Regions from separate parts of the Nocardioides sp. JS614 genome, predicted to be linked through region 3. Evidence: predicted binding sites of a transcription regulator. Region 3 holds the regulator's gene; each other region holds the start of a gene.
The links. Region 3 encodes HrcA, which represses chaperone genes, less so after heat shock. Its sites were predicted from a motif close to TTGGCACTCGNNNNNNNCGAGTGCCAA; they were not measured.
Positions count from the first base shown of each region.

Region 1: the regulator HrcA is predicted to act here: its motif matches at 2,599-2,625, upstream of groL (chaperonin GroEL).
Region 2: the regulator HrcA is predicted to act here: its motif matches at 2,902-2,928, upstream of NOCA_RS05405 (FmdB family zinc ribbon protein).
Region 4: the regulator HrcA is predicted to act here: its motif matches at 2,990-3,016, upstream of groES (co-chaperone GroES).

Region 1 covers NC_008699.1:4,199,937-4,207,773, forward strand. The annotation lists gene NOCA_RS21610 (helix-turn-helix transcriptional regulator) at 1-553, shown strand, start outside; gene groL (chaperonin GroEL) at 805-2,430, opposite strand; gene NOCA_RS21620 (ATP-grasp domain-containing protein) at 2,809-3,681, opposite strand; gene NOCA_RS21625 (LacI family DNA-binding transcriptional regulator) at 3,760-4,779, opposite strand; gene NOCA_RS21630 (SGNH/GDSL hydrolase family protein) at 5,032-5,928, opposite strand; gene NOCA_RS21635 (MoaD/ThiS family protein) at 6,001-6,282, opposite strand; gene thrC (threonine synthase) at 6,309-7,583, opposite strand; SAM riboswitch class I at 7,594-7,742, opposite strand; gene lon (endopeptidase La) at 7,830-7,837, opposite strand, start outside.
Region 2 covers NC_008699.1:825,522-833,358, reverse strand. The annotation lists gene NOCA_RS05415 (5-formyltetrahydrofolate cyclo-ligase) at 1-224, shown strand, start outside; gene NOCA_RS05410 (penicillin acylase family protein) at 256-2,874, opposite strand; gene NOCA_RS05405 (FmdB family zinc ribbon protein) at 2,978-3,259, shown strand; gene NOCA_RS05400 (SAF domain-containing protein) at 3,336-3,971, shown strand; gene NOCA_RS05395 (MscL family protein) at 3,981-4,370, shown strand; gene NOCA_RS05390 (hypothetical protein) at 4,473-4,661, opposite strand; gene NOCA_RS05385 (LCP family protein) at 4,658-5,860, opposite strand; tRNA gene NOCA_RS05380 (tRNA-Arg) at 6,035-6,107, shown strand; gene NOCA_RS05375 (saccharopine dehydrogenase family protein) at 6,158-7,324, opposite strand; gene NOCA_RS05370 (DUF2277 domain-containing protein) at 7,379-7,648, shown strand; gene NOCA_RS05365 (Sir2 family NAD-dependent protein deacetylase) at 7,645-7,837, shown strand, end outside.
Region 3 covers NC_008699.1:2,031,153-2,038,989, forward strand. The annotation lists gene NOCA_RS11045 (hypothetical protein) at 14-259, opposite strand; gene NOCA_RS11050 (MBL fold metallo-hydrolase) at 278-1,141, opposite strand; gene hrcA (heat-inducible transcriptional repressor HrcA) at 1,290-2,303, shown strand; gene dnaJ (molecular chaperone DnaJ) at 2,366-3,541, shown strand; gene NOCA_RS11065 (16S rRNA (uracil(1498)-N(3))-methyltransferase) at 3,550-4,290, shown strand; gene NOCA_RS11070 (Gmad2 immunoglobulin-like domain-containing protein) at 4,359-5,243, opposite strand; gene NOCA_RS11075 (Gmad2 immunoglobulin-like domain-containing protein) at 5,271-6,212, opposite strand; gene NOCA_RS11080 (SigE family RNA polymerase sigma factor) at 6,209-6,709, opposite strand; gene NOCA_RS11085 (HIT domain-containing protein) at 6,777-7,115, shown strand; gene NOCA_RS11090 (hypothetical protein) at 7,112-7,837, shown strand, end outside.
Region 4 covers NC_008699.1:3,867,913-3,875,749, reverse strand. The annotation lists gene NOCA_RS19960 (S-(hydroxymethyl)mycothiol dehydrogenase) at 1-192, shown strand, start outside; gene NOCA_RS19955 (MBL fold metallo-hydrolase) at 192-815, shown strand; gene NOCA_RS19950 (hypothetical protein) at 990-1,616, shown strand; gene NOCA_RS19945 (class I SAM-dependent methyltransferase) at 1,795-2,961, opposite strand; gene groES (co-chaperone GroES) at 3,158-3,451, shown strand; gene groL (chaperonin GroEL) at 3,548-5,173, shown strand; gene guaB (IMP dehydrogenase) at 5,353-6,855, shown strand; gene NOCA_RS19925 (hypothetical protein) at 6,869-7,837, opposite strand, start outside.

The sequences.
Region 1 (7,837 bases), 2.2 Mb from region 3:
CCAGGCCAGCGGCCTGCACCCCAACACGGTGCGCGAGCACCTCGAGGCCCTGGTGGCCGATGGGTGGGTGCGCCGGGTCCGCAGCGAGCCGCAGGGTCGTGGCCGGCCCGCGTGGCGCTACCAGTCCGTCGAGGAGCGGGGCCGCGACGAGTACGCCGGTCTCGCCACCGCACTGGCCGCCTCGATCGCCAGCACCAGCCCGGCGCCGACCGAGACCGCACGGTTCGCCGGCGAGCACTGGGGCCGCGACCTGGCCGCCGAGCGCGACCGCCGGCCGGAGACCCCGGAGGACGCCCGCGACGAGGTCGTCACGATGCTCGACGAGCTCGGGTTCGAACCCGAGGCGGACGCCGAGCGCGACGACGTGGTGCGGCTGACCAGGTGCCCCCTGCTCGAGGCCGCCCACCGCTACCCCGGCGTCGTGTGCGAGGTCCACCGCGGCCTGGTCAGCGGCGCGCTCGCGACGTACGGCGCGGACCCGGAGGGCACCGACCTGATCCCGTTCGCCGAGCCCGGCGCCTGCCTGCTGATGGTGCCCCCGCGCGCCGACTGATGGGTCGTGTGCCTGAGCACGCGCCATGGCGCGTGCTCAGGCACACGACCCGGCACCTCCCGAAATGACGTCGACCCGCCGGAGGTGATCCTCCGGCGGGTCGACGTTCTGCTGCTGTGCTGCTGCTCCACTGAGCGACCGGGTCTCGAGACGCGTCGCCGTTCCTCGCTTCGCTCGGTCCGGTCGACGCTCCTCGACCCGGCACCTGGCTTTGATCGGCCTGGCTCGGAGCCAGGCCGACCAAGGGGTGCTCAGAAGTCCATGCCGCCCATGCCGCCGGACGGGTCGCCCATCGGGGCGGCCTTCTCCGGCTTGTCGGCCACGACGGCCTCGGTGGTGAGGAAGAGCGCCGCGATGGAGGCGGCGTTCTGCAGCGCGCTGCGGGTCACCTTGGCGGGGTCGATGATGCCCGAGGCGATCATGTCGACGTACTCGCCGGTGGCCGCATTGAGGCCGTGACCGGCCGTGAGGCCGCGCACCTTCTCCGCCACGACGCCGCCCTCGAGGCCGGCGTTGATCGCGATCTGCTTGAGCGGGGCATCGGTCGCGAAGCGCACGATCTGCGCACCCACGGCCTCGTCACCGGTGAGGTCGAGCTTGTCGAACGCGGCGTTGGCAGCCTGGACGAGCGCCACGCCACCACCGGCGACGATGCCCTCCTCGACGGCCGCCTTCGCGTTGCGAACGGCGTCCTCGATGCGGTGCTTGCGCTCCTTGAGCTCGACCTCGGTGGCCGCGCCGACCTTGATGACGGCCACGCCGCCGGCCAGCTTGGCGAGGCGCTCCTGGAGCTTCTCGCGGTCGTAGTCGGAGTCCGACTTCTCGATCTCGGCGCGGATCTGGTTGACCCGGCCGGCGATCTGGTCGGCGTCGCCGGCACCCTCGACGATCGTGGTCTCGTCCTTGGTGATGACGACCTTGCGGGCCTGGCCGAGCAGCTCGATGCCGGTCGACTCGAGCTTGAGGCCGACCTCCTCGGAGATGACCTGGCCGCCGGTGAGGATCGCGATGTCCTGCAGCATGGCCTTGCGGCGGTCACCGAAGCCCGGGGCCTTGACGGCGACGGACTTGAAGGTGCCGCGGATCTTGTTGACGACCAGCGTGGACAGGGCCTCGCCGTCGACGTCCTCGGCCAGGATCAGCAGCGGCTTGCCGGACTGCATGACCTTCTCGAGCAGCGGCAGCAGGTCCTTGACCGAGGAGATCTTCTGGTTCGCGATCAGGACGTAGGGGTCCTCGAGGACCGTCTCCATCCGCTCGGGGTCGGTGACGAAGTACGCCGAGATGTAGCCCTTGTCGAAGCGCATGCCCTCGGTGAGTTCGAGGTCGAGCCCGAAGGTGTTCGACTCCTCGACGGTGATGACGCCTTCCTTGCCGACCTTGTCCATCGCCTCGGCGATGATCTCGCCGACGGTCGTGTCGGCCGCGGAGATGCTCGCGGTGGACGCGATCTGCTCCTTGGTCTCGACGTCCTTGGCCATGCTCAGCAGCTGGCCGGACACGGCCTCGACGGCCGCCTCGATGCCGCGCTTGAGGCCCATCGGGTTCGCACCGGCGGCCACGTTGCGCAGGCCCTCGCGGACCATCGCCTGGGCGAGGACGGTGGCGGTGGTGGTGCCGTCGCCGGCGACGTCGTCGGTCTTCTTGGCGACCTCCTTGACGAGCTCGGCACCGATCTTCTCGTAGGGGTCCTCGAGCTCGATCTCCTTGGCGATGGACACACCATCGTTGGTGATCGTGGGGGCGCCCCACTTCTTCTCGAGGACGACGTTGCGACCCTTGGGCCCGAGCGTGACCTTGACAGCGTCCGCGAGCGTGTTCATGCCACGCTCGAGACCGCGCCGGGCCTCCTCGTTGAAAGCAATCAGCTTCGGCATAACTCCTGCGATCCTTCGCAATGAAGAGAGTTCATGGATCCGGGTCGACGGGTTGCCCGCGACGGACGGCCACCCTGGCTCCGGCGAACCCTTTCTCGCCGGTCAGGAGGACCTCAACGTCGCCGATCCGGTGTTGTCACTCTCCGGGGGAGAGTGCCAGCCCCATGTTTAGCACTCGACCCCTGAGAGTGCAAGGCGCCCGGCTCCCGCGCGCGAGGCACGAGCGTGCGGGATCGGCCGGGCGGGTCGAGCGAGCGCACGCCCGAGCCCGCGAGGGCGTGATCGCGGGTCGAGACACCAGGATCTCCCGCGCGAGGCACGAGCGGGCGGGGATCGGGCGGGCGGGTCCGGAGCGCGTACGCCGGGACCGGCGCCGGGTCACCAGGTGCGCGGCAGCGCCCGGGCGGCGACCGTCTCGGCGAACGGCAGCGCGTTGAGCGGGAGCACGTCGAGGTAGAGCCCGGGCTCGGTCAGCTCGACCTCGCTGACCACCAGCCGGCCCTCGTGGCGCATCATGTCGACCCGGGCGTAGACGACCTCGTCGCCGAGCAGGTCCACGACGGCGGCGACCGCCTGGGCCGCCAGCAGCGCCGCCTCCTTGGTGAGCTCGACCGAGCGCATCGTGCCCCCGAACTGCTCGTGCACCCGGATGTCGGTGGTGCTGGGCAGCTTCTGCACCTGGCTGACCGGGTGCCCGGCGATCATGAACACCGAGGTCTCGCCGTCGTGGTGGATCGACTCGACCAGGGGCTGGACGATCCACGGGCCGGGGTGCCCGTCCGGGCTGGGCAGCCACACGCGTCCGTCGGAGACCACCTCGAGGCCGCGGCCGCCGGCGCCCACCCGCGGCTTGACCACCGCGACGCCGTACCGGTCGGCGGCGGCACGCACGTCGAACACCGTGTCCGCGGCAACCGTGGGCACCACCGGCAGGCCGGTCGACTGGAGGTGGACCAGGTAGCGCTTGTCGGTGTTCCACCGGAACACGTCCACGCCGTTCAGCAGCGCCGGGCCGACCCCGGACGCCCAGCCGAGGAACTCGCCGAGCCGGCGGTCGTAGTCCCACGTGGAGCGCACCGCGACCACGTCGGCCGCGCCCCAGTCGACGCTGAGGTCGTCCCACTGCACCCACCGGGCGGTGAGGCCCTGGGCCTCGAGCGCGACGTCGAGGGCGCCGTGCCCGGGCTCGCCGTCGGGCCACTCGGCGCAGGTCACCAGGAGCACGAGCGGTTTCGTCGGCTGCTGGTCCACGGGGGAAGATTAGGACAACCGGAGCCCGGGCGCGGAGCGGGTTCAGACCGGTTGGGCCGGCTGCCCCGCTGCTCCGGTTCAGCTGCTCTGGCGCACGACCAGGCGGGTGGGCAGCATCCGGCCGGGCGGCGCGGGGTCGGTGCCGGCCATCGTCTCCAGCAGGAGCGCGACCATCTCGCCCCCCATCGCCCCGGGTGACTGGTGCACGGTCGTCAGCGGGGGCACCGTCGCCCGGGCGATCGGAGCGTCCTCGAAGCCCACGACGGAGACGTCCTCGGGGACCCGGCGGCCGTGCTCGCGCAGGGCCTGGAGCGCGCCGACCGCCATCAGGTCGTTGGCGCAGAAGACGCCGTCCACGCCCGGCTCCCGGTCCAGGAGCGCCCGCATCGCGCGGGTGCCGCTCTCCTGGCTGAAGTCGCCGCGCGCCACCAGTCGCTCGTCGATGGGCCGGTCGGCGGCGGTGAGGCCGGCGACGTACCCCTCGAAGCGGGAGCTGCCGGCGACCATGTCCGCCGGGCCGGCGATCGTGGCGATCCGGGTGCGGCCGCGGTCGACGAGGTGGGCCACGGCGAGGCCGGCGCCCTGCACGTTGTCGACGTCGACGAAGCCGGTCGCGACGTCGGGCCGCGGGCGGCCACCCACGACCACCGGCAGCCCGTGGCCGCGGATCCGGTCGGGCAGCGTGTCGTCGCCGTGCAGCGAGAGCAGCAGCACCCCGTCGACGTGCTGGCGGGTGAGGTAGTGCTCGAGGCCGCCGCGGCGGCGGGCATCGGCCAGGATCAGCACGAGCTGGCGATCGGCAGTCGCGAGCGCCGCCCCGATGCCGCGCACGATCCCTGCGAAGAACGGTTCGCCGAACACCCGCTCCTCGGACTCGGCGATGACCAGCGCGACCGCGTCGGTGCGCCGGGTGACCAGGGCGCGGGCGGCGGCGTTCGGCACGTAGCCGAGCTCGGCGATCGCGTCCTCGACCGCCTGGCGCGCGCGGTCGGAGACCTTCGCCCCACCGTTGATCACGCGCGAGGCGGTGCCGCGGCCGACGCCCGCGAGCGCGGCGACCTCCTCCAGGGTGGGGCGGGTGCGGGGGCGGCGGGCCATGGCGTCAGTATGCCGTCGCGCGGGCGGGCGGCCGCGGACATCGCGGCGCGGCACGGTGCGGCACGGGCGGCGCACCGGCGCGGAGCGAGCGGCGGGTCCGGGACGTCGAGGTCTTCCCGGACCCGCCGCTCGGCGGGTCGCCGACCGACCGCCGTCGGCCGCGGGCGCTCCCCGTCCGCCCGGGCTCGGCCACAGCTGCTGGTCCACCCCAGGTCCGGAACCGGTGGATTGGGAGCGTTCCCACCGCTACTGTCATCCGCCACCCGGGTCGGTGTCAAGGGTGCGGAGCGCCGGCGCCGCGGTCGCCGCGTCCGCACCCCGCCCTCCCCGCGGCCGGCGGTGGCCGAAGGGCACCTCCTCGCGCAGCCCGAGCGCGGCGAGGATCGAGGGCAGCATCGCCTTCGCGGTGCGCTTGTAGCCGAGCGCGCTGGGGTGGAACCGGTCCAGGCTGAACATCTCGTCGGGGTTGGTGATGAAGAACGGCCCGACCACGCGGGCCAGCGAGACGGCGTGGGCGCCGGCTGCCACCGCGACCGCCTCCTGGGCCAGGGCCAGCTGGCGCGACGCGCGCGAGCCGAGCGCGCGCAGCGGCTGTGGCACCGGCCGCAGCGCGCCGAGGTCCGGGCAGGTGCCGACCACCACGCCCGCCCCGAGGTCGCGCAGGCCGTGGACCGCCTCCTCGAGGTGCTTGACCGACTCGGCGACCGGGACCCGGTGGGTGACGTCGTTGCCGCCGACGACGATCACCGCGACGTCGGGGCGGTAGGTCGGCGGCAGACCGGCCAGCTGGGCGGCGAGCGTCGAGGACTCCGAGCCGACCCGGGCGGCGGTCCGCAGCCGCACGGCGCGACCGGTCTCCCGCGCGAGCGCCCGGGCCAGCCGGCCGCCGAGGGTCTCCTTGGGCCGCTCGGCGCCGAGCCCGGCCGCGATCGAGTCACCGAGGAGCAGCAGGTCCAGCGGCGCGCCGTACTTCTTCCTCCAGACCCGGTCGGCGTCGACGGCGGTCTCGCCGAGCGGCTTGCCGATCACCCGGCGCGCGGCGGCCGCCTGGCGGTGCAGCAGCCCCCTGCCGGCCAGAGCCGCCCCCGCCACCGTCCCCGCCAGGGTGGCGGCGGTCAGCGCGGCGAGACGGGTCCGGGCACGGGTCACCGGTCCGTTCAATCATGCCCGGGTGAACGCGACGTGTCGCGGGCCGCCCGCACGCATGACGAGCGGGCAGCCTCAGCAGCAACCGCCGGCGACGGCCGGGATGACCGAGATCTGGGCGCCGTCGGGCGTGGGCGTCGCCAGGTTGTCGAGGAACCGCACGTCGTCGTTGCCGACGTAGACGTTGACGAAGCGGCGCAGCTCGCCGGCGTCGTCGAGGATCCGGGCCTTGATCCCGCCGTAGCTGCCGTCGAGGTCGTCGAGGACCTCGGCCAGCGTGGCGCCGGAGGCGCTCACCTCGGACTCGCCGCCGGTGTAGGTGCGCAGGATCGTGGGGATCCGGACGGAGACGCTCATGGTCAGCTCCTCGGGTGCTCGGGTGCTCAGGCCAGGCCGGTGGCGGCGAAGGCAGGGTACGACGGGTCGATGGTCGCGGCGGGCGCCACGGTGCCGGAGACCGCGTCCAGGGTCTTCAGGCCGTGGCCGGTGTTGATCACCACGGTCTCGAGCGAGGTGTCGAGCTGGCCGGTCTCGACGAGCTTCTTCAACACGGCGACGGTGGTGCCGCCGGCGGTCTCGGTGAAGATCCCCTCGGTGCGGGCCAGCAGCACGATGCCGGCGCGGATCTCGTCGTCGGTGACGTCCTCGACCGCGCCGCCGGTCTCGCGGCAGATGTCGAGGACGTAGATGCCGTCGGCGGGGTTGCCGATCGCCAGGCTCTTGGCGATCGTGTCCGGCTTGACCGGGCGGATGGCGTCGACGCCGGCCTTGTAGGCGACCGAGACCGGGGAGCAGCCCGCGGCCTGCGCGCCGTACACGCGGTAGGGCTTGTCCTCCACGAGGCCGAGCCGGATCAGCTCCTGGAAGGCCTTGTGCACCTTGGTCAGCTGCGAGCCGCTCGCGACCGGGATCACGATCTGGTCCGGCAGCCGCCAGCCGAGCTGCTCGGCGATCTCGTAGCCGAGGGTCTTGGAGCCCTCGGCGTAGTAGGGGCGGACGTTGACGTTCACGAACGCCCAGCCCTCCTCCTCGCCGGCGATCTCGGAAGCGAGCCGGTTGACGTCGTCGTAGTTGCCGTTGACGGCCACCAGGGAGTCGGTGAAGACGGCGGAGTTGACCTGCTTGGGCTGCTCGAGGTTGCTCGGGATGAACACCACGGTCTTGATGCCGGCGCGGGCGCCCGCGGCGGCGACCGCGTTGGCGAGGTTGCCGGTGCTCGGACAGGCGAAGACCTTGCTGCCGAACTCGCGGGCCGCGCTCAGCGCGCAGGCGACGACGCGGTCCTTGAAGGAGTTGGTGGGGTTGGTGGAGTCGTCCTTGACCCACAGGTTCGCGATCCCGAGCTCGGCGGCCAGGTTGCCCGCACGCAGCAGGCGGGTGAAGCCGGGCTCGGTGTTGGGGCTGTCCTCGATGTCGGCGGGCACCGGCAGCAGCGCCTTGTAGCGCCAGATGTTGCGCGGGCCGGCCTCGATCTCCTCGCGGGTGACCCGGGGGAAGTCGTAGGCGATCTCCAGGGGGCCGAAGCACTCCGGACACGCGTAGTGCGGTCCGAGCTCGACCTGGTGGCCGCACTCGCGGCAGGAGAGGGCGGTGGCGTTGCCGAACGCGCCCTCGCGCAGGCCCGGCGTGCTGGTCTTCTCGATGACGACGGCGCTCATGAAGTCCTCCTTCTCATCTTCCCCGGGTGCGGCGGTCGCCCCGGGCGGAATTGGCACCGTTTCCGCGAACCGCTTCCTGGCTGGATGCCGGGCGGCGGAGGATCGCGGCGGTTGCCGGGACTTCACAGGGCCGTATCCCTCAGTCCCTCTTGATGAGCTGTGGAGAACAGTACGACGGCCGTCTCAGCATGTGCACATCGCATCCACATGTTGGACGGCCGTCGTCTCGCGCCCGGAGGCGTCCGGTCACGCTG
Region 2 (7,837 bases), 1.2 Mb from region 3:
CCGCGGACGTGGTGCTGACGCCCGGCCTGGCCGTGTCACCCTCCGGGGTCCGGCTCGGCCGCGGCGGCGGCTGCTACGACCGGGCCCTCGGCCGAGTGCCGGTCGGCACCTTCACCTGCGTGCTGCTCTACGACGGGGAGGTCGGCCTCGACGTGCCGGTCGAGCCCCACGACCGTCCGGTGCTGTTCGCGGCGACCCCCTCGGGGGTCGTCCGCCTGGGTTGAGGCGGTCGGGTCGCGGGACCGCGGCATCGACCTATCCGTCGGCGGCCGGGGTCAGCGTGAGCCGGTCGCCACCGGCGTCGGCGACCGCGTCGCGGGTGAACAGCCAGGGCAGGGTCTCGTCCGCCGCCCACAGGTCGGTCTGGTCGGTGTAGTGCGGGTGGTACGGGTGGCCGGAGACCCCGGTGAGAGCGATCCAGCGGGACTCGTCGAGGTCGGCGAGGGAGACCACCATCCGCATCGACGGGGCACTGGTGACGCCGTACCCCTGCGCCGCGTCCCAAGCAGTGGCGTTCACGGTGGCCGGCCCGCCGCCGACCCGCCAGCCCGTGCGGTCGGCGAGCCCGGCCAGCGGCCACGGCCGGTCCGCCCCGGGGCCGCGCAGGTCGAGCCGGTGCAGGTCGCGCCAGGTCCACTCGCCGGCATCGAGTGCGAGCCGCCGGGTGAGCTCGTCGCGGGCCTCGCGCAGCGCCCGCTCCAAGATGTCGTCGCGGGTCTCCTGGACGTCCTCGGTGAGCTTGTCGTCCCACCAGGGGTCGTCCGGGCGGGTGAGCAGGTCGGTGACGACCGCGACCCACCGGTCCCCGCCGTCGGGCCGGATCGCCTCGGGCAGGTCGTCGTGGAACAGGTCCGCGAGCAGCGCGCGCCATACGGCGTCGAAGTACGCCGCCGCGCCGCTGTCGGCGCCCTGCCGGAAGTCCCAGCTGCCCAGCAGCCGCTGGCCGGCCGCGTAGTAGCCGTGCGGCAGCGTCACGTCGTGGAGGTACGGCGTGAGCACCGGGGCGAGCGGGTCCAGGTCGTCGAGCTGGAGCCGGGCCGTGCTCGCCACGGACACCGCACCGGCGTCGACCTCCTGCTGCAGCCGGTCCCGGATCCGCTGCGAGCGGTAGCCGAGGTCCCAGTCGCCACCGAGCCGGTAGGGGTAGTCACCGCCGGCGACCTGTTGGTTGGCGGCCACGACGAAGCCCTCGTCGGGGTCGAGCACCCGGGGCAGCCCGTCGAACGGGACGTGCTCGCCGGTCCAGTCGTTCTCCGGCCTCCAGCCGGCGCTGGGGAGCGTCCCGTCGTTGCCGGACCGGCGGATCGGGATCCGGCCGGCCGCCTGGTAGCCGATGTGGCCCGCGCGGTCGGCGTACAGCAGGCTCTGCGCCGGCGCCTCGAAGGACGACGCTGCCGCCCGGAAGGTGTCCCAGTCGGTCGCGGTGTCGAGCGCGAGGATCGCGTCGGCGGTCGTGGTGGGGTGCAGCCCGGTCCAGGCCAGGGCGACGGCGTACTCACCGGCCCGCGCCCGGGGCGGGTCCTGGCCGGTCGTGGCGAGGGTGTCGTCGACGTCGGAGAGCAGCGGGCCGTGACCCGTCGCGCGAACGGTGAGGGTGACGTCGTCCTCGCCCCGCACCCGGATCGTCTCGGTGCGGCTGCGCAGCGGCAGCCACTGCCGGTCGTGGCGCCACCGGTCCCCCTCGATCCGCTCGAGGTAGAGGTCGCTGACGTCGGCGCCGAGGTTGGCGAAGCCCCAGGCGATGTCGGTGTTGTGGCCGATGACCACCCCCGGGACGCCGGCCAGCGTGAACCCGGCGACGTCCAGCGGGCACTCGTCGGTGACGGTGCGGCAGTGCAGGCCCAGCTGCAGCCACGGGCCCGGGACGGACGCGCCGAGGTGCGGGTCGTCGGCCAGCAGCGGGCCGCCGGTCGTCGTGTGCTCGCCGGAGACCACCCAGCCGTTGCTGCCCAGCGCGTCCCCGCCGCCGAGGGCGGCCGGCATCCGGGCGAGGCCGTCGCGCACGCCGGTCAGCACCGTCCGGCCGGCGGCATCGGCGAGGTACGCCGGGCGCCGCGGGTTGCGGGTGCCGGGCCCGGTGGCGTCCTGCTCGAACTCCCCGTCGACCACGGCCCCCTGGCCCACGATCGGGGCGTGCTCGTCGAGCGGGTAGGGCGGGTACAGGTCCGCGACCTCGTCCGCGGTGTGCCCCGCCAGCGCCAGCGCCCGGTCGATCTCCTCGGTCGGGTTCCCGGCCAGGTCCCAGGCCATCGCCTTGAGCCAGGCCAGCGAGTCCACCGGCGTCCAGTCCTCGGGCCGGTAGTCGAGACCGCGCGCGTTGAGGACCGTGTACTCGACCGCGATCTCGCGGGGCGCGTGGCGCTCGAGGTAGGCGTTCACGCCGTCCGCGTATGCCTCCAGCGCCGCGCGCGTCTCGGGCCGGACGAGCGCCAGCTCCTGCTCCGCGACCCGGTGCCAGCCGAGGGTACGGGCGTACTCGTCGCTCGGGAGCGCGGCGGCACCGAACAGCTCGGCCAGCCGGCCGGCGGCGAGGTGCCGGCGTACGTCCATCTGGAAGAAGCGCTCCTGGGCCTGCACGTAGCCCTGCGCCCGCATCAGGTCCTCGACCGAGTCGCCGTAGAGCTGCGCGATGCCGTGGTCGTCCCGGAGCACCTCGACCGGCCCGTCGAGCCCGGGCAGGTCGACCTCACCGGTGGTCTGCGGGAACGGCGCGCGCACCAGCTGGACCACGGTCAGCAGCCCGGCGAGGAGGACCAGCACGAGCGCGACCGCGGCGTACACCAGGGCCCGCGCGAGCCGCGGCCACGCGCGGAACCGGCGCCACCAGCCCCGGCGCTCGCGGTCCGGCCGGTCGTCCTCCGTGGTCGCAGGCATGTCCGGCCATTGTGCCGTGTCGTATGATTGGCACTCGTCAGGGCCGAGTGCCAGGCTCGCGAGCCGACAACGGCCCCGACGACGATCACACCGGAGGAGAACCGTGCCGACCTACCAGTACGCCTGCACCGAGTGCGGCCACGCCTTCGAGCAGTTCCAGAGCTTCTCCGACGACGCCCTGACGGAGTGCCCCTCCTGCTCGGGCCGGCTCCGCAAGCTGTTCAACGCGGTCGGTGTCGTGTTCAAGGGCTCGGGCTTCTACCGCACCGACAGCCGCTCCGGGACGTCCGCCACCGACACCGCCTCGACCAAGACCGAGACGAAGACGACCACCGAGGCCAAGCCTGCGGTGGCCGCGAGCGCCTCGTCCACCTCCTCCGACTGAAGGCCCGCGAGGCCGCCCTTGCCGGGCCCTGTGGAGAGCCGGATCACGATCCGGCGGGATCTCCTAGCGTCGCGGCATGCGCCGTGACCGCCTCGTCTCCCCTCTGCGTTCGGTACGCCGGGCCGTCCTCGCCCGGCGCCGCCCGCTCGCCGCGCTGCTGACCGCCGTGGCGGTCGCCACCGGCATCCACGCCGCGGCCGCTCCCCCGCCGCCCAGCGTCGACGTCGTCGTCGCCGCCCGGGACCTGACGGCGGGCACGGTGCTGGCGCCGGGAGACCTGCGCGCGGTCGGGTTCGCCCCCGACTCCGTGCCTGCGGGCGCCTCGGACGACGCGATCGACGCCGTCGGGCGCACCCTGGCCGCGCCGCTGCGCGCGGGCGAGCCGGTGACCGACGTCCGGGTCGTCGGCCCGGCGCTCACCGACGGCTACCCGGGACTGACCGCGGTGCCGGTGCGGCTCCCCGACGCCGGCATGGTCGACCTGCTGCGGGTCGGCGACCGGGTCGACCTGGTCGCCGCCGATCCCCAGGGCGGTGGCGCGAGCGTGGTGGCGACCGACGTCCCGGTGCTCGCCGTACCCGCTGCCGGTCCGGACGTCGGCGCGACCGGGCTACCCGGCCGGCTGGTCGTCGTCGGCGCCGAGCCCGCCGACGTGGCCCGGATCGCGGATGCCTCGGTGCGCACCTTCCTCACGATCGCCTTTCCCGGCTAGCGTGCCGACATGACCGGATTCAAGAACTTCATCCTGCGCGGGAACCTCGTCGAGCTCGCGGTCGCCTTCGTCATGGCCGCCGCGTTCGCAACCGTGGTCACCGCCACCGTCGGCCTGATCATGGACCTGATCGGCAAGGCCGGCGGCACTCCGGACTTCTCGGACTACGTCTGGAACGGCATCTCGATCGGCGCCTGGCTCACCGCGCTGATCTCGTTCCTCATCATCGCGGCGGTGGTGTACTTCTTCATCGTGGTGCCCTACACGAAGGCGAAGGAGCGCTACTTCCCGAGCCCGGAGCCCGGCACCCCCGAGGACGTCAAGCTGCTCGAGGAGATCCGCGACCTGCTGGCCACCCAGCAGGGACGATCGACCTCAGGTCCGACCGACCTCGGCTAGCTCAGCGGAACCGACGCGCCGATCACAACCACACCGTCGGACGACCCACCCAGGAACGATCCCGCGGCCCGCGCGGCGACGAAGTCGACGCGCGAGCCGCGGTCACGACCCGTGGTGCGGGGGGATCTGCTCGCGTAGCCACCGGTCCGACGGCGACTCGCTCTCGCGCGCCTTGTCCCGGGCGGCGTCGTCGCGCTCGTCCTTGGTGGTCTCGGGCAGCGCCTCGCCGAAGACCTCGGCGCGGCGCCGGCGCCGCTCCCAGTCCGACTCCTCCGAGCGCGGCCGGGTCACGTGCAGAGCCCCGCGTCCGCGAGCGCCTGCTTCTCGGCCTCGCTCGTGGAGCCGGAACCCGAGCCGGAACCCGAGCCCGAATCCGAGGTGGAGCCCGAACCGGGCAGGTTGCCGGCGCTGATCACGCCCTCGCTGAGCTTCTTGGTCAGCGGCTCGTCGCGGGCGAGCTTCTGCCAGACCTGGTCGGCCTGCGGCTCCTGCCAGACGAGGCGGTTGGGGTCGGCCGGGTCGGGGATGTTCGGGATCGTGATGAACTGGATGTTGTCCAAGCCGATGCCCTTGAACTCGACGCCGAGCTTGGCGATCTTCCACACGTTCTCCAGGCCGGGGTCGACGGTCAGCGACTGGGTCGCGGCGTTGAGGAAGCCGACCAGGTGGTCGGGCCGGGCGAGCGTGCCGGCGGTGACGACCTGGTGGGCCATCGAGCCGATGAACGCCTGCTGGCGCTTCATCCGGCCGATGTCCGAGCCGTTGCCGACGACGTACCGCTCGCGGACGTAGTTGAGGGCCTCCTTGCCCTTGATCTTGCGGGTGCCAGCGGCGATGTTGATGCCGTGGGCGGGGTCCACGATCGGCTCGGGGATGCACACCTCGACCCCTCCGATCGCGTCGACCATGCCCTGGAAGCCCTCGAAGTTCACGACGACGAAGTGGTCGAGGCGCACGCCGGTGAGCTGCTCGAACTGCTGGATCGTGCAGGCGGGCCCGCCGAGCGCGAACGCCTCGTTCCACATCACGTTGTCGGCGCCCGGGATCGTCTTGCCGTCCTCGGCCTCGCAGTCCGGCCGGTCGACCATCGAGTCGCGCGGGATGCTGACGCCGTAGGCGCGCTCCCGGTCCGCCGAGAGGTGGAACAGGATCGTGGTGTCCGAGCGCTGGCCGCCACCGGTGAGGTTGTCGATGTTGCAGCCAGCGCAGTCGCGACTGTCGCTGCCCATCACCAGGATGTTGAGCGGCTCCTTGGGGCCCTCGACCTTGACCTTGTCCGGCCGGTTCGACAGCTGGGCGGTCGGGTCGAGGACGCTGAGGTTGCCGTTGAGGTGGCGGTAGAGCCAGACCGTGCCCAGGCCGGTCGCCATGACCAGCACCAGCGTCGTGGCGAGCAGCACCTTCCCGACCGTGTGACGCTTGCGGGCCTTGCCCCGCCGCTTGGGCGCGCCCGGATCCGGCTGGGCGTGCTCGGGCACGGCGTCGGACATGGACAACCTCGGATCGCGGGTCGGGGGCTCGGTGAGCGTAGGTCGCGAACCTTAAGTGTCCCTGTGAGCGGTGCTCCATCCCAAAATGGGGCCACTCCCGGCCGCCGGGCCGCCGTCCCTCCGGCCTCGTGAAACACTGTCCGGCGACGTCTCGACCACGTGGGGTCGAGCAGGGCCCCAGTAGCTCAGCGGATAGAGCAGCCGCCTCCTAAGCGAAAGGTCGCAGGTTCGACTCCTGCCTGGGGCGCCCACCCGCTGTGCGCCTGCCCGCGATCCCCGGCCGGCCCGGCTTCGCAGCTAGTCGAGGGTCTCGAAGCGGATCCCGGCCGCCTGGAGCCGGGTGAGCAGGTTGTCCCCCATCGCCTGGGCGGTGGTCACCTGACCGGACGTGGGCGGGTTGTCGTCGAGCGCGAGGCAGAGTGCGGACTCGGCGAGCATCTTCGCGGTCTCGTCGTAGCCGGGGTCGCCGCCGGAGACGCGGGTGTGCACGGTGCGGCCGTCGCCCTCGCCGACGAAGTCGACGGTGAACCACGACTTCGACCGGCGCCGCTCGTCGGGACCCTCGCCCTGGGGGATCCGGCCGAGCAGGAGGCGTCGCAGCGGCGGGACCTGGGCCGCGCCGAACACCGCGACGGCGGCCGCGGCCCCGCCGGCGGCGTACCGCAGCGTCTTGGTGCCGGCGTAGTGGGAGTAGGAGAAGTCCGGGCCGTACGCCGCCAGCGCGGCCCCGCTGCGGGCCACGACGAACGGGTCGATCGTGGGGAGCGGCACCAGCCAGTAGCCGAGCAGCGGGTCGCGGTGCGGCTTGCCGGAGACCGCGCGCGAGCGGCGGCCCTCGGGACGCGGCTCGGCCCGACGGCGCTCCTGCATCGCGGTGCGCATCTGCCGGGCGCGGGAGAACTGGCCCAGCGCCGAGTGGAAGGTGCCGCCGGAGAAGGTGGCGCCCGAGCGGACCACGCCGCGCAGCCGCACCGGACCGGTCGCGGCGAGCTGCTGGACGGTGTAGAGCGCGCCGAGGTCGTGCGGAACCGAGTCGAACCCGCACGCGTGCACGATCCGGGCGCCGGTGCGCTGGGCGGTGGCGTGGTGCTCGACGTACGTGCGGTCGACGAACTCGGGCTCGCCGGTGAGGTCGACGTAGTCGGTGCCGGCCTCGGCGCAGGCGGCCACGAGCGGGCCGCCGTGCTCGAGGTAGGGCCCCACCGTGGTGATCACGACCCGGGTGGCCGCCGCCAGGTCCGCGAGCGCGCCCGGATCGGTGGTGTCGGCGTGCAGCAGCGGCAGGTCGGCGGCCACCGGATCGATGTCGGCGAGCCGGTCGCGGACCGCCTCCAGCTTCTCCCGGTTGCGGCCGGCCAGCGCCCACCGCAGACCCGCGGGGGCGTGCCGCAGGAGGTACTCGGCGGTCAGCCCGCCGGTGAAGCCGGTCGCGCCGACCAGGACGATGTCGTGCTCGCGAGTCATGGGGCCATGCTCGCAGAGTGCTGGCGAGCCGCCTGCCGACGTACCCTCGGGGTCATGTGCCGCAACATCCGCCCGCTCAACAACTTCGAGCCCCCGGCCACCCGCGACGAGGTCGCCGCGGCCGCCCTGCAGTACGTCCGCAAGGTGAGCGGGACCACGAAGCCGTCGCAGGCCAACCAGGCGGCGTTCGACCGCGCGGTCCGCGAGATCGCCCACGTGACCGAGCACCTGCTCGACGAGCTGGTCACGACGGCACCTCCGAAGAACCGGGAGGCCGAGGCGGCGAAGGCCAAGGCGCGCGCCGAGCTCCGCTACGCCCGATGACCAGCCTGCTCGCCGGGTCCCCGGCGGCCGCCGCCCTCGACCTGCTCGCCGCGCGTCCCCTGGTCGTGCTCACCGGCGCCGGGCTCTCGACCGACTCGGGGATCCCCGACTACCGCGGTCCGGGCTCGCCGGCGCGGACCCCGATGACCTACCAGGAGTTCGTCTCGGGCCCGGCCGCGCGACAGCGGT
Region 3 (7,837 bases):
GGAGGGCGCGCCGTCAGCCCGCGGAGTCGTCCTCCCCGTCGCCCGACCCGCCGGACTCCTCGGCGCCCTTGGCGTCGGTGGCGTCCTCGTGGCTCTCCTCCGGCGTCTTGCCGCCGAGCACGTCCAGCTCCTCGGCCGATTTCGGTTCGTCCTCGTCGGTGAGCGGCTTGGCGAGCGGGTTGTCCTCGGTCGGCCGCAGGTCCTCGGGCAGCTTGTCGTCGGAGATGCCGGCCGCGGGCTCGTCGTCGTGGGTGCTCATGACCACGACGTACCCCTCCTACACGAGCGGCAACCGCTTCTGGCTGCGGGGGAGCTGGTCGTAGCCGCGGCGCACGGCGGCGGCGAGCTCGGTGCGCGGGTAGGGCCACTCGCCCATCTCGAGCGCCTGGCCGACCGGGACCCCGCGGCCGGCCAGGTCGCGGATCGTCTCCGCGACCACGCCGATCGCGTTGCGCTGCTCCTCGACGAAGTCCCGGTCCACGGGGGCGCCGTGGCCGGGGACGACCACCGAGTCCGGCGTGGTCAGCGTCAGGACGACGTCGAGGCTGAGCGGCCAGTCGAAGGGATAGCAGTCCTCGCCGAATCCCGGCACCCCGGCGCGCAGTGCCGACTCCTCGACGAGGTCACCGGCCAGTAGCACGTCGGCGTCCGGGACCCGGACCACGAGGTCACCCGCGGTGTGTCCGCGTCCGGGATGCACCAGCTCGACCATCCGGTCGCCCAGGTCGAGCACCCGCGCCGAGGAGAACGTCCGGTCGGCCGGGACGATCGTGGTGGCCAGCACCTCCTCGCGGTGCGGGTCGTCGGGCTCCTCGTCGTACGCCGCCTGGATCCGCTCGCCGGCCGGGACCGTGCGCTCGGCCGCGGCCTCGTGCGCATGGATCGGCAGGTCGGCGCCGTACGCCGAGCGCAGCTCGCCGTTGCCGAAGGTGTGGTCGAAGTGCTCGTGGGTGTTGACGACCGCGATCACCGTCCCGGCGCCGAGCCGGCGGATGTCGTCGACCACGGCCCGCGCGGCCGTGGCGGAGGCGTGGGTGTCCACGACCAGGAGGCCCGAGTCACCGCCCACCAGGGTCACGTTGACGTCGAACCACTCGTAGCGCGCGACCCAGACCCGGTCGGCGACCTCCCTGAAAGCCACCGGGCCACCCTAGGACCTGCCTGCGCGACGGGATGCAGCGCGCCACGACGTGCCTCGGCGGGGCGCCTAGTAGTCTTGGCACTCAGGACTTTCGAGTGCCAGCGCGCCGGGCGACCGGGGCGCGGTCGGACGTGAGGAGGTGTGGCGAGTGCAGGAGGAGCGCAGGCTCGCCGTGCTCCGCGCGATCGTGGAGGACTACGTCGCCACCGAGGAGCCGGTGGGCTCCAAGGCGCTGGTCGAGCGGCACGGCCTCGGGGTGTCCCCGGCCACGGTCCGCAACGACATGGCGGCCCTGGAGGACGAGGGCTACATCACCCAGCCGCACACGAGCGCCGGCCGGGTCCCGACCGACAAGGGCTACCGGCTGTTCGTGGACCGGCTGACGACCATCAAGCCGATGAGCACGGCGGAGAAGCGGGCGATCGCCACCATCCTCGACGGCGCGATCGACCTCGACGACGTCGTCCAGCGCTCGGTGCGGCTGCTGGCCCAGCTGACCCGCCAGGTCGCGGTCGTGCAGTACCCCACCCTGTCCCGCTCCACGGTGCGCCACATCGAGCTGGTCGCCTTGACCCCGACCCGCCTGCTGGTGGTGCTGATCCTCAGCACGGGCCGGGTCGAGCAGCGCCTCGTGGACCTCGCCGCCGAGCTCGGCGAGGAGGACCTGGCGGACCTGCGCACCGTGGTCAACCGCGCCGCGCTCGGCGAGATCATCGCCGATGCCGCGACCGCGCTGCGGGCCCTGGTGCCCGCCGAGGATGCCACCCCCACCGGGGCGGTCGTCGACGTCCTGGTCGAGGCGATGTCCGACCACCGATCCGACGAGCGGATCGCGGTCGGTGGCGCCGCGAACCTGGCCCGCTTCGGCGACAGCTTCGACTCGGCCGTCCGGCCTCTGCTGGAGGCCCTCGAGGAGCACGTCGTGCTGCTCAAGCTGCTCGGCGAGGCCACGGCCGGCGAGATCCTGACCGTTCGGATCGGGCACGAGGGGCCCTACCAGGAGCTCTCCTCGACCAGCGTGGTCGCGACCGGCTACGGGCCCGGCGACGAGGCGCTCGCGCGCCTCGGCATCGTCGGGCCCACCCGGATGGACTACGCCGGCTCGATGGCGGCGGTCCGCGCCGTGGCGCGCTACGTGTCGCGGATCCTCGACGAGGGCTAGCCCCCGGCCCACACCCACAGTCAGGTCGAGATCGACCAAGCCAGATCACAGAAGGAACCACGTTGAGCCAGGACCTGTACGAGCTGCTCGGTGTCGGCCGCGACGCGGACGCCGACGCCATCAAGAAGGCCTACCGGCGCCTGGCCCGCCAGTACCACCCCGACGTCAACCCCGACCCCGAGGCGCAGGAGCGCTTCAAGGAGATCTCGCTCGCCTACGAGGTGCTCTCCGACCCGCAGAAGCGCGCCCACTACGACCGCGGCGGCGACCCGTTCGGCGGCGGCGCCGGCGGCTTCGGTCAGGGCGCGGGCTTCTCGTTCACCGACATCATGGACGCCTTCTTCGGGGGCGGTGGCGCCGCCGGCGCGGGCCGCGGGCCGCGGCCCCGCGAGCGCCGCGGCCAGGACGCGCTGATCCGCCTGGAGGTCGAGCTCGCCGAGGCGGCCTTCGGCGTGACCCGCGAGATCAAGGTCGACACCGCCGTGCGGTGCAGCACCTGCCACGGCGAGGGTACGGCGGCGGGCACCCACCCGATCCCGTGCGAGACCTGCCACGGTGCCGGCGAGGTGGCGCACGTGCAGCGCTCCTTCCTCGGCGAGATCCGCACCCTGCGGCCGTGCCCGGCGTGCCGCGGGTTCGGCACGATCATCCCCGAGCCCTGCCGCGAGTGCTCCGGCGACGGCCGGGTCCGCTCCCGCCGTACGCTCACCGTCAAGATCCCCGCCGGCGTCGACAACGGCACCCGGGTGCAGCTGTCCGGCGAGGGCGAGGTCGGCCCGGGCGGCGGTCCGGCCGGCGACCTGTACGTCGAGATCCACACCGCGCCGCACGAGACCTTCACCCGCCATGGCAACGACCTGCACTGCACCGTCACGCTGCCGATGACCGCGGCGGCGCTCGGCACCACGCTCACCCTGCCCACGCTGGAGGCCGACGTGGTCACGGGCGACCCCGACGAGTCCGAGGTGGAGACGTCGTTCGACCTCGACGTCCGGCCGGGCACCCAGTCCGGCACCGAGCAGGTGCTGCGCGGCCGCGGCGTCCCGGGCCTGCGCGGTGGGCGCGGCGACCTCGTCGTCACCGTGGTCGTCGAGACGCCGACTCGGCTCGACCCCCGCCAGGAGGAGCTGCTGATCGAGCTGGCCGCGATCCGCGGCGAGGAGGCGCCGACCGGCCAGGTGCGCCCCGGCGCCAAGTCGGTGTTCGGCCGGCTCCGCGACGCGTTCAACGCGCACTGAGCACCGCCATGTCGCTCCCGGTCCACGCGGTCCCGAGCCTCGAGGGCGTGCGCGCCGGCTCGGAGGTCACGGTCGAGGGCGACGAGGCCCACCACGCGGTCGCCGTCCGCCGCCTGCGCGTGGGGGAGCAGGTGGTGCTCACCGACGGCGCCGGTACGTCGGTGGTCGGGGCGGTCTCGGCCACCGGCAAGCGGGTGTTCACGGTCGCCGTCGAGTCGGTCCGGGTCGAGCCCGAGCCGGAGCCCGCGGTCGTCGTCGTGCAGGCGCTCCCGAAGGGTGAGCGCGGCGAGCTCGCGGTCGAGGTGCTGACCGAGATCGGCGTGTCCGAGATCGTGCCCTGGGAGGCGGCACGCAGCGTCACGGTCTGGAAAGGCGAGCGGGCGACAAAGTCCCTGGCCCGGTGGCGCGCCACCGCCCGGGAGGCCGCCAAGCAGTCGCGGCGCATGCGGTTCCCCTCGGTCGCCCCGCTCGCGTCGACCGGGGACGTGGTCGAGCTGCTCGGTGCCGCGGACCTGGCCGTGGTGCTCCACGAGGACGCGACCGGGCCGGTCGCCGGTCTCGACGTACCCGCTGCCGGGCGCATCGTGGTCGTCGTCGGGCCCGAGGGCGGCCTGACCGAGGACGAGGTCGCCATCTTCGTCGGCGCGGGCGCGGTGTGCGTCCGGCTGGGCGCCGAGGTGCTGCGGACCTCGACCGCCGGCGTCGCCGCCGTGGCGGCGCTGCTCTCCCGCACGCCGCGCTGGCGCTGAGCCGGCAAGCTGCCGATGAAACTCGGCGGCAGCCCGGCCACCTGCGCGGGCCCGAGCCCGCGGCGGACTCACTGCACGGTGATGGTCTTGGTGTCCTCGGTCGGGCCGTGGCCCTCGCCGCCGGAGGGGTCGTCGGTCATCGCCACGAACGTGTAGGTGCCGGGCTCGAGGTCGGAGACGTCGACCTCGGTCTCCCACGGGTAGAGCTTGTCCATCCAGCCCTCGGCCGTGGCGAAGCCCTTCGCGGCCACGGTGCCGTCCTCGGCACGGACCTCCCACGGCGTGGTGGCCTCGAACGAGCTGGACACCCCGCTCGCGGTGAACGTGCCGCTCACGGTCGCGCCCTCCTCGGGGCTGGTCACGTTGACCAGGGCCCGGACGTCCAGCTCCGGCTCGTCGGCCAGCTCGCCGCCCAGGCCGAACAGGTCGGCGGGCGCGCCGTCGAGCCGGATCGCGACCGGCTTGCGCGCCTGGGCGACGCCCTGGAGGGTGTAGACCAGCTGCTGCGCGGCGAGCCGGGCGTCGTCCTGCGACATCCCGTCCGGGGCGGTGGTCCAGCTCTCGTCGGGCAGCTCCACGACGATCGGGTCCGCGTCGACCTGCACGCCGGCGAACGAGCCGCCCGGGTAGAGCGTCCGGTAGTCGGGGTCGAGCGCGTCGCCGGAGGTCATCAGGGCCAGGGCGCCGGCCGCCGGGTCGTCGGCCGGGACCTGCCGGAACTCGCGGTAGAGCCGCGGCCCCTGCGGGGTGTCGCCGACGAAGTAGACCGGCACGGCGACGGTCTCGGCCGCGCTCTCGGAGGGCTCCGACGGCGCCGAGCTCTCGGCCCGGCCCTGGGTCGAGCCGCTCGCAGGCGACGGGTCCTCGGCGGTCTGGTCACTCCCGCACGCGGCCAGCGCGCCCAGGCAGACGGCGGCGGACAGCAGTACGGCGAAGCGGGTGCGGACGCTCATGGCTCCATCCTCTCGGTCGCGGGGCACTCAGCGGACGATGATCGTGCGCGTGTCGACCGCCGGGTGCGATCCCTCGGCGCCGCCCGACGGGTCGTCCTCGCGCACCACGAACGTGTAGAAGCCGTCGGGCAGGCCGGTCAGGTCGATCTCGGCCTGCCACGGGTAGAGCTTGTCCATCCAGCCGGCGGCGCTGGTGAACCCGTCGCGCACGACGGTCGCGGACTCGTCCTGGATCTCCCAGTGCACGGTGGTCTCGAAGGAGTTCGCGCGACCGCGGGCGGTGAACGAGCCGTGGTAGGCCTGGCCCTCGGCCGGGTCGCTGATGCTGACCAGGTTGAGCACGTCGTTCTGCGGCCGGGAGTCGATCGGCGCGCCGACGGCCTCGCCGTCGCGTACGAACTGGACCGGCGCCTGGGTGTGCAGCGTGCCCTGCAGGGTGTAGACGACCTGCTGGTCGACCAGGTCGCCCGCCGGGTGGTCGAGGTCGGGCGCCGCGTCGCCCAGCTCGACCTCGATCACGCCGCCGGCCAGGCGGGCGCTCTCGAAGGAGCCCTGCGGCCACGGCGACTCGTAGTCCGGGTCGAGTGGCGGGCTCTGCAACCGCTCCAGGGCGGCCGCCGCGGGATCGTCGCCGACGACCCGGTCGAACTCGCGGAACAGCCGCCAACCGTCGGCCGTCTCGCCGAGGTAGTACGCCGGGACCAGCACGGTCTCGCTCGCGTGGTCGGGGTGGGCCGGGCCCTCGTCGGAGGAGGGCCGGTCGCCACCGAGGACCGCGAAGGCCGCGACCGCGGCGGCGGTGGCGAGCGCGACCCCGCCCGCGGTGTAGAACCACGGCCGGGCCGCCCGGGCCGGGGTGTGCGCCGTCCGCGCCCGGATCGCGTCGATCCGGTCGACGGGCTCGATGTCGTCGACGGCGTCGTGCAGCAGCCGGACCAGGTCGGGCAGGTCGGGCAGGGGCGTGTTCACAGGTCCTCCTCGAGCAGGGCGCGCAGCGCGGCGGCACCACGTGAGGCGTGGCTCTTCACCGCGCCCCGGCTGATGCCGAGGGTGTCGGCGATCTCCGCCTCGGACAGGTCGAGGTAGTAGCGCAGCGCGAGCACCTCGCGCTGCCGGACGGGCAGGGCGCGCAGAGCCTCGAGCACCGCCTCGCGCCGGTCGGTGTCCGGGGTGGGGTCCGGGGTGTCGGTCGCGCGCACCGAGGCGGCGTGCCGGTTGACGACCGCGCGGTGCCGCAGGGCGGACCGCGACCGGTTGACGACCGCCTGGCGCAGGTAGGCGAGCGCGTTCTCGGGGTCGCGCAGTCGCGACCAGCGGCCGTGGACGGCGACGAAGGCGTCCTGCACGATCTCCTCCGCGAGGCCCTGGTCGCGCACCAGCAGCACGGAGAGCCGCACCAGCTGACGCCAGTGCGCCGCGTAGAGCTGCTCGAGCGCCTCGTCCGCGGTCCAGACGGGCCGATCCATCACCGCACTCACGCTAGTGGCACGCTCGGGGCCAGCATTCGGTTTACCCTCGCCCCGAGGAGGATTCGTGGAGGACTGCCTGTTCTGCAAGATCGTCGCGGGAGACATCCCCGGCGAGGTCGTGCACACCACCGAGCGGACCGTCGCGTTCCGCGACATCGACCCGAAGGCGCCGACGCACGTGCTGGTGGTGCCGCGGGACCACTACACGAACGCGGCGGAGCTGGCGGCGGCCGACCCGCAGGCCACGGCCGAGCTGGTGACGACGGCCGCGGCCGTCGCGGCCGCGGAGGGGTACGCCGACTACCGCATCGTGTTCAACACCGGCGCCGAGGCCGGCCAGAGCGTGTTCCACACCCACCTGCACCTGCTCGCGGGCCGGCCGCTGACCTGGCCGCCTGGATGAGCCCGACCCGGGGCCGCAGCCGGCCCGGGCTGCTCCTGGCCGTCCTCGCGCTGGTGCTGCCGCTGGCCGCGTGCGTCGCGACCGACGCCGACCGCCGGACCGGCTCGCCGCAGGACCTGCGCGCGCCTCCGGACCCGCCGCCGGTCGTGGGTGACCAGCTGGCCGGCGTTCCGCCCGGCCGGGAGCTGCCGCTGCGCCCCGGTGAGCGCCGGATGAGGCTCGCCATGCCCGCGGCGTACACCCCGTCGGCGCCGAGCGGTGCCGGGACCGACGACTACCGCTGCTTCCTGCTCGACCCCGGGCTGGACCGGGACGTGTGGCTCACCGGCAGCAACGTGCTGCCCGGCAACCCGCAGGTCGTGCACCACGTGATCCTGTTCCGGGTGCCGCCCGAGAAGACCGCCGAGGCCGAGCGCCTCGACGCCGGCACGCCGGGCGAGGGCTGGACCTGCTTCGGCGGCACCGGCATCTCCGGCGACTTCACCAACGTCGACGACGCGTCCTGGCTGGCCGCCTGGGCGCCCGGCGGGGACGAGACCAAGGTCCGCGACGGGTACGGCGTCCGCCTGGACGCGGGGTCCCGCATCGTCATGCAGGTCCACTACAACCTGCTCCAGGGTGCGGCCCCCGACACCTCGAGCACGTTGCTTCGCTGGATGCGGTCGGACCGTGACCTGACCCCCCTGCACACCTACCTCACCCCGGCGCCGGTCGAGATGCCG
Region 4 (7,837 bases), 1.8 Mb from region 3:
GGGTCGCTGAAGTCGAGCTGGTACGGCGACTGCCTGCCCAGCCGCGACTTCCCGATGCTCGTCGACCTCTACCAGCAGGGCCGGCTGGACCTGGACGCCTTCGTCAGCGAGGAGATCGGCATCGGCGACGTCGAGGCGGCGTTCGAGCGGATGCACGAGGGCGGCGTGTTGCGCTCGGTGGTGATCCTCTGATGGCCGGGCCGGGCCCGGCGCGGGTCGACCACGCGGTGTCCTCCGGAACGTTCAGCCTCGACGGGGAGACGTTCGAGGTCGAGAACAACATCTGGGTCGTGGGCGACGACGCCGAGTGCGTCGTGATCGACGCGCCGCACGACGTCGCCGACATCCTGGCCGTCGTGGGGGACCGGAAGGTGAAGGCGATCGTGTGCACGCACGCGCATGACGACCACGTCCGGGTCGCTCCGGCGCTGCGGGAGGAGGTCGTGGCGCCGATCATGCTGCACCCGGCCGACCGCCCGCTGTGGGAGCTCACGCACACCCGCTACCTCTGGGACCTCGACCTCGAGGACGGCCTGGAGATCGAGGTCGGTGGCACCAGCCTGCGGGTGCTGCACACCCCCGGGCACGCGCCGGGCGCGGTCTGCCTGTACGCCTCGGACCTGGGCTGCGTCTTCACCGGGGACACCCTGTTCCAGGGTGGTCCCGGGGCCACTGGACGGTCGTTCTCCGACGCCGACCTGATCGTGGAGTCGATCCGGACGACGCTGTTCGCGCTGCCCGACGACACGGTCGTCCACACCGGTCACGGCGCGGACACCACGATCGGCGCCGAACGGGTGGGACTCGGGTCCTGACCCGGACCGGGACGGGTCCCAGCGCCCGGGGCGCCGAAAGTCCCTTCAGATCGGGACCGTTGTGCCCTCCGATGCGAGGACTCCGGCCCTGATTGGTGGAGGGTTCAAGTTCATACGGTGGGGTCACCAAAGCAGATGTGGCGGAGACACCGCCCCGAACTAGGAGTCACCACGATGCGATCTGCATTCGACAAGCTCATCTCGTGGACGGGTCTGGCCCTCGCCGTCGTCCTTCTCGTCGCAGGTGGCCTGCTCACCTGGGCGAACACCTTCATCGGCGACCAGGTCAAGGACCAGTTCGCCCTGCAGGACATCGTCATGCCGGAGGGCGAGGCCCTCGCCAGCCTGCCCAAGGCCGACGCGGACGTGCTCAAGCAGTACGCCGGCAGCCCGCTGGACAGCGGCCCCGAGGCCCAGGCCTTCGCGGACCACTACATCCTGGCCCACATGAACGCCGCTTCTGAGGGTCTGGGCGGCGAGGTCATGTCCTACTCCGAGGTCAGCGGCAAGGCCCGCGAGCTCGGTGCGGCGCTGGCCGAGAACCCGAACCCCACCCAGGCTGAGCAGGACGAGGCCGCCGCGTGGGCCGGTCTGAAGCAGACCATGCTCGACGGCAACACCCTGCGCGGCCTGCTCCTCTACGGCTACGCGTTCGCCACCATGGGCACCATTGCCGGCATCGCCGCGGTCTTCTCCTTCATCGGCGCGGGCCTCCTGCTGGCGCTCTTCGCCCTCGGCATCTGGCACGCCAAGCGGGTCGAGAAGACCGCTCCGGTGGGTGCCCGGGCCGCCACGGCCTGACATCCGCGGTCTGACCGCTCACTGAACGTCGTCTCCCGGGAGTCCCCTTCGACTCCCGGGAGACGATGCCCGCGCCTCGCGCGTCGACTTCGTCGCCGCGCGGGGCGCGGGATCGTTCTTGGGCCTGATGGTCCGACGGTGGGGTTGCGGTCGGCGCGTTGGCTGCCGGCCGGCAACCTCAGAAGGGCTGCACCAGCAGTGCGGTGCCGTGGCCTGCGACCCGGGTGAGCACGATCGTGCCCTCCTCGTCGCCGGCGAGGTCCAGCCGCTTGCGCAGCTGGTCGGGGACCACGTCGACGCCACGCTTCTTGATCGTCAGCCGGCCGATCCGCCGCTCGCGCAGGGCGGCCCGCAGCGCCTTCTCGCGGTACGGCAGCTCCTCGAGCACCTGGTACCCGCGGGCGAACGGGGTGCGGTACGACGCGTCGGAGGCGACGTACGCGATGTGCTCGTCGACCAGCCGGCCGCCGACCCCGGCGGCGACGGCGGTGACCAGCCCGGCGCGGATCACCGCGCCGTCCGGCTCGTAGAGGAAGGCGCCGACGGGCCCGACCGGCGCGCCGGGGTCGTCCTCGTCGGTCAGCGTCGCCAGCCCGCCCTCGCCGATCACGGTCGCGCGCCGTGCGGTGGTGGCGAGCCGGCCCGACCAGAGCGCCGCCTCCTTGACCTCGCCGTGGTCGCTGACCCACTCGGCCTCGACCCCCTCGGGGACGAGCTCGTGCGGGATGCCCGGCGCGACCTTGACGCAGGAGTCGCGGGCCAGCAGCCGCTCCACGAACGGCCACGGCGGCGTCCAGCCGTCGACGTCGAACGTCCGTCCCCGGGCGGTACGCCGAGCCGGGTCGGCGAACGCCACGTCGAAGGGACTGGTGTCCAGCGTGGTCGCGTCGGCGAGCTGCACCGCTCCCGGCAGCCCCAGCGCATCGAGGTTGGCCCGGGCCACGGCCACCCGCACGGGGTCGAGGTCGACGCCGGCCGCGGTCAGCCCGGCGCGGGCCGCGGCGAGCAGGTCGCCGCCGATGCCGCAGCCCAGGTCGACCAGGGTCGCGGCGGACGCGGCGACCAGCCGGCTCGCCCGGTGCGTGGCGACCCGGTGGCGGGTGGCCTGCTCCAGGCCGTCGGGGGTGAAGTACATCCGGTCCGCGAGCTCGCCGAACTTCTCCCGCGCGCGCACCCGCAGGGTGGCCTGGGTGAGCGCGGCCGCGACCTGGGCGGGTTCGGCGCCTCGGCGCAACCGGGTCTGCGCCGCCAGCGGGTCCTCGCCGGCCTCGACGACCGCTGCGGCGGCCTCCAGGAGCCGGGCGCCGTCGGCGGTGAGCAGCCAGCCGAACGCCTCCAGGTCCACCCCCGGATCCTGTCACCCCGGCTCCGCTCTGGCACTCAGTTGGCGAGAGTGCTAGTTTCTCAGTTGGCACTCTCCACCGGAGTGTGCCAGCGCTTGTCTTCCCGGTGCGACCCCCGCGACGGCGTACCGGACGGGCAGGCACAGACGTGCACCACCCACCAAACTCGAAGTACCAGAAAGTGGAGGTTGATCAGGAGTGTCGGTCAACATCAAGCCCCTCGAGGACCGGATCGTCGTCAAGCCGCTCGACGCCGAGCAGACCACGGCCTCGGGCCTGGTCATCCCGGACACCGCCAAGGAGAAGCCCCAGGAGGGCGAGGTCCTCGCGATCGGCCCGGGTCGCATCGACGACAACGGCAACCGCGTCCCGCTCGACGTCACCGTCGGCGACAAGGTCATCTACAGCAAGTACGGCGGCACCGAGGTCAAGTACGCCGGCGAGGAGTACCTCATCCTCTCCGCGCGCGACGTCCTGGCTGTCGTTTCCTGAAGTCCTTCCGGGTCGTGTGCCTGACGACGCGCCATGGCGCGCTCTCAGGCACACGACCCGGTCTTCGTTAGACCCGGTCTTCGATAGAGGAGAGAAATGCCCAAGATCCTGGAGTTCGACGAGCACGCCCGGCGCGCCCTGGAGCGCGGCGTCGACGCGCTCGCCAACGCCGTCAAGGTCACGCTCGGCCCGAAGGGCCGCTACGTCGTCCTGGACAAGAAGTGGGGCGCCCCGACCATCACCAACGACGGCGTGACCGTCGCGCGTGAGGTCGAGCTGGACGACCCGTTCGAGAACCTCGGTGCGCAGCTCACCAAGGAGGTCGCCACCAAGACCAACGACATCGCGGGCGACGGTACGACGACCGCGACGGTGCTGGCCCAGGCGATGGTCCACGAGGGCCTGCGCGCGGTCACCGCCGGCGCGAACCCGATGGGACTCAAGCGCGGCATGGACGCCGCTGCCGAGGCCGTGGGCGACGCCCTCAAGGAGGCGGCCCGCGAGGTCGAGTCGCGCGAGGACATGGCGTCGGTCGCCACGATCTCGAGCCGTGACAGCGTGATCGGCGACCTGCTCGCCGAGGCCTTCGACAAGGTCGGCAAGGACGGCGTGATCACGGTCGAGGAGTCCAACACCATGGGCACCGAGCTCGAGTTCACCGAGGGCATGCAGTTCGACAAGGGCTACATCAGCCAGTACTTCGTCACCGACCCGGAGCGGATGGAGGCCGTCCTCGAGGACCCCTACATCCTGCTGCACCAGGGCAAGATCTCCGCGGTCGCCGAGCTGCTGCCGCTGCTGGAGAAGGTGATCCAGTCCGGCAAGCCGCTGTTCATCCTGGCCGAGGACGTGGAGGGCGAGGCGCTCTCCACCCTGGTCGTGAACAAGATCCGCGGCACCTTCAACGCGGTCGCGGTGAAGAGCCCGGCGTTCGGTGACCGTCGCAAGGCGATGATGCAGGACATCGCGACCCTGACCGGCGGTCAGGTCGTCGCCCCCGAGGTCGGACTCAAGCTCGACCAGGTCGGCCTCGAGGTGCTCGGCCAGGCCCGCCGCGTCGTCGTCACCAAGGACGACACCACGATCGTGGACGGCGCCGGCGACCCCAAGGACGTCGAGGGCCGGGTCAACCAGATCAAGGCCGAGGTGGAGAACACCGACTCCGACTGGGACCGCGAGAAGCTCCAGGAGCGGCTCGCGAAGCTGGCCGGCGGCGTGTGCGTGATCAAGGTCGGCGCCGCCACCGAGGTGGAGCTGAAGGAGAAGAAGCACCGCATCGAGGACGCCGTCTCCGCGACGCGCGCCGCGATCGAGGAGGGCATCGTCGCCGGCGGCGGCTCCGCCCTCGTCCACGCGGTCTCGGTGCTCTCCGACGACCTCGGCCTCACCGGCGACGAGGCGCTCGGCGTCCGCGTGGTCCGCAAGGCCGCCGACGAGCCGCTGCGCTGGATCGCCGAGAACGGCGGGGTCAACGGCTACGTCGTCACCACCAAGGTCCGCGAGCTCGGCCTCGGCAACGGCTTCAACGCCGCCACCGAGGAGTACGGCGACCTGGTCGCCCAGGGCGTCCTGGACCCGGTGAAGGTCACCCGCTCCGCGCTGGTCAACGCCACCTCGATCGCGGGCATGCTGCTCACGACCGAGACCCTGGTCGTCGACAAGCCCGAGGAGGAGGAGCCCGCGGCAGCCGGTCACGGCCACGGGCACGGCCACGGCCACTGACCCACCCCGCTTCACGCCGAGTCGGCGCCAGTTCGTGCAACTGGCGCCGACTCGCGCATTTCGGCGGGCAGGACGCGCCGACCCTGCGCCGGTTCCACGGCCCCGGCCGTCCCAGGAACGACCGTCTCTCCCCTGAGCCGTGGTGCCGGGCCCGTTCCGGGCGCAGGTAGGCTGTCGGAGTGGAGCTGCCTGAGAAGTTCGCCGCCCTCGGCCTGACCTACGACGACGTCCTGCTGCTGCCGGGTCACTCCGACCTCGCGCCCGCGGACATCGACATGACCTCGCGGCTGACCCGCGAGATCTCGTTGAAGGTCCCGCTCGTGAGCGCCGCGATGGACACCGTGACCGAGTCGCGGATGGCGATCGCGATGGCGCGCCAGGGCGGCCTGGGCGTGCTGCACCGCAACCTGTCGATCGAGGACCAGGCCTACCAGGTCGACCTGGTCAAGCGGACCCAGACCGGCATCATCTCCAACCCGGTGACGATCGGGCCGGACGCGACCCTCGAGCAGCTCGACCAGCTCGCCGGGGAGTACCGCATCTCCGGCTTCCCGGTCGTCGACGCCGACAACCGCCTGCTCGGCATCATCACCAACCGCGACCTGCGGTTCACCCCCGTCGCGGAGTGGGCCACCACCAAGGTCGACGAGGTGATGACGCCGATGCCGCTGATCACCGCGCCCCCCGACATCTCCCGCGAGGACGCCACCCTGCTGCTGCGCCAGCACAAGCGCGAGCGGCTGCCGCTGGTCGACGCGCAGGGCCGGCTGGCCGGCCTGATCACCGTCAAGGACTTCGTGAAGTCCGAGCAGTTCCCGCATGCCTCCAAGGACGGCGCGGGGCGACTGATGGTGGGGGCCGCGATCGGCTACTTCGGTGACGCCTGGCAGCGCGCGACCACGCTCGTGGAGGCCGGTGTGGACGTGCTGGTCGCCGACACCGCCCACGGTCACGTCACGCTGCTGCTCGACATGGTGCGCCGCCTCAAGGCCGACCCGGCCACCCGCCACGTCCAGGTGATCGGCGGCAACGTCGCCACCCGCGACGGCGCGCAGGCCTTCGTCGATGCCGGCGCCGACGCCGTGAAGGTCGGGTTCGGGCCCGGCTCGATCTGCACGACCCGGGTCGTCACCGGCTGCGGCGTACCCCAGATCACTGCCGTGTACGAGGCGTCGCTGGCCTGCCAGCCGGTCGGCGTGCCGGTGATCGCCGACGGCGGGCTGCAGCAGTCGGGCGACATCGCCAAGGCGATCGTTGCCGGCGCCGAGACCGTGATGATCGGCTCGCTGCTGGCCGGCTGCGAGGAGTCGCCCGGCGAGCTGATCTTCGTCAACGGCAAGCAGTACAAGTCCTACCGCGGGATGGGCTCGTTGGCGGCGATGTCCAGCCGCGGCAAGAAGTCCTACTCCAAGGACCGGTACTTCCAGGCCGAGGTGACCAGCGACGACAAGATCGTGCCCGAGGGGATCGAGGGCCAGGTCGCCTACCGGGGCCCGCTGGCCGCGGTCGCCCACCAGCTGATCGGCGGCCTGAACCAGTCGATGTTCTACATCGGCGCGGCGACGATCCCCGAGCTCCAGGCGAAGGGCCGCTTCGTGCGGATCACCTCGGCCTCGCTCAAGGAGAGCCACCCCCACGACGTCCAGATGACCGTCGAGGCCCCCAACTACTCCGGCCGCTAGCGACCAAGGATCGCTAGAACGCGTAGCCCACCTGGTTGATCTTCACCCGGGCTCGCTTGGCGAGCTGGACCGTCAATCGGGTGTGGGCCGCGACCGGCACCTCGAGCCACCGCGTGACCGTCCGCCGCCTCGGCACCTGCAGCGACACCGTGCCCCGACCGGCCGACAGCTTCAGCGTGGTGCCGCGCGTCGCGCCCGAGACCGTCACGTCGAGCAGGACCGACTGGGCGGAGTCGGGGAGCCCGAGGTCGATCCGCCGGCTGCCGCTGAACGCCGCGGAGAGCACCGACGCGGGCGCCGGCTTCAGGCAGTCCGACACCCGGGCCTCGATCGCCCGCAGGCCGATGTTCGTGGCGGCAGGGTCGAGCAGCATCCCGCCGGCGACCGCGCACTGGTAGCCGCCGGTGATGCTGCCGGCCTCGAGGACGACGATCCGGCGGCCCACGGCGTACGTCGTGTCGCCGATCGGCTGGAGCCGCCCCGACAGCGCCGCGGTGCCGGTGACGACCAGCCGCCCGGCCGCCTTCGGCTCGCTGCGCAGGGTCGCCATCAGCGGCCGGTAGACGCCGGCCTGGTTGGTGGTGAGGTCGCCGTCGACCGTGAGGATCCCGGAGGGCCGGATGTCGGCCGGGCCGGCCGGCAGGTCGCCGGTGATGGTGCCCTCGCCGGTGATCCGGGCACCGCTGGTGAACGTGGTGCCCGCCAGGTCCCACGTGGACGACCCGGCGTGCTCGACGGTGCCCTGGCCGCCGAGCTCGATCCAGGTCAGCATCGCCGGGTCGCCCTCGCCGGCGCCGATCTTCATGGTCGAGCCCTTCTGGAGCGTGACCCGGCCGGTGTCGGAGCAGCAGCCGCCGGCATCGATGGTCGCGCCGGCCGGGACCTCGAGCGTGGCGTCCTTGGGCACGATCAGCCGGCCGCCGCCACCCAGCACGCGGACCGACGACGTCGGCGCCACCTTCAGCCCGCCGGCTGGAGTGAG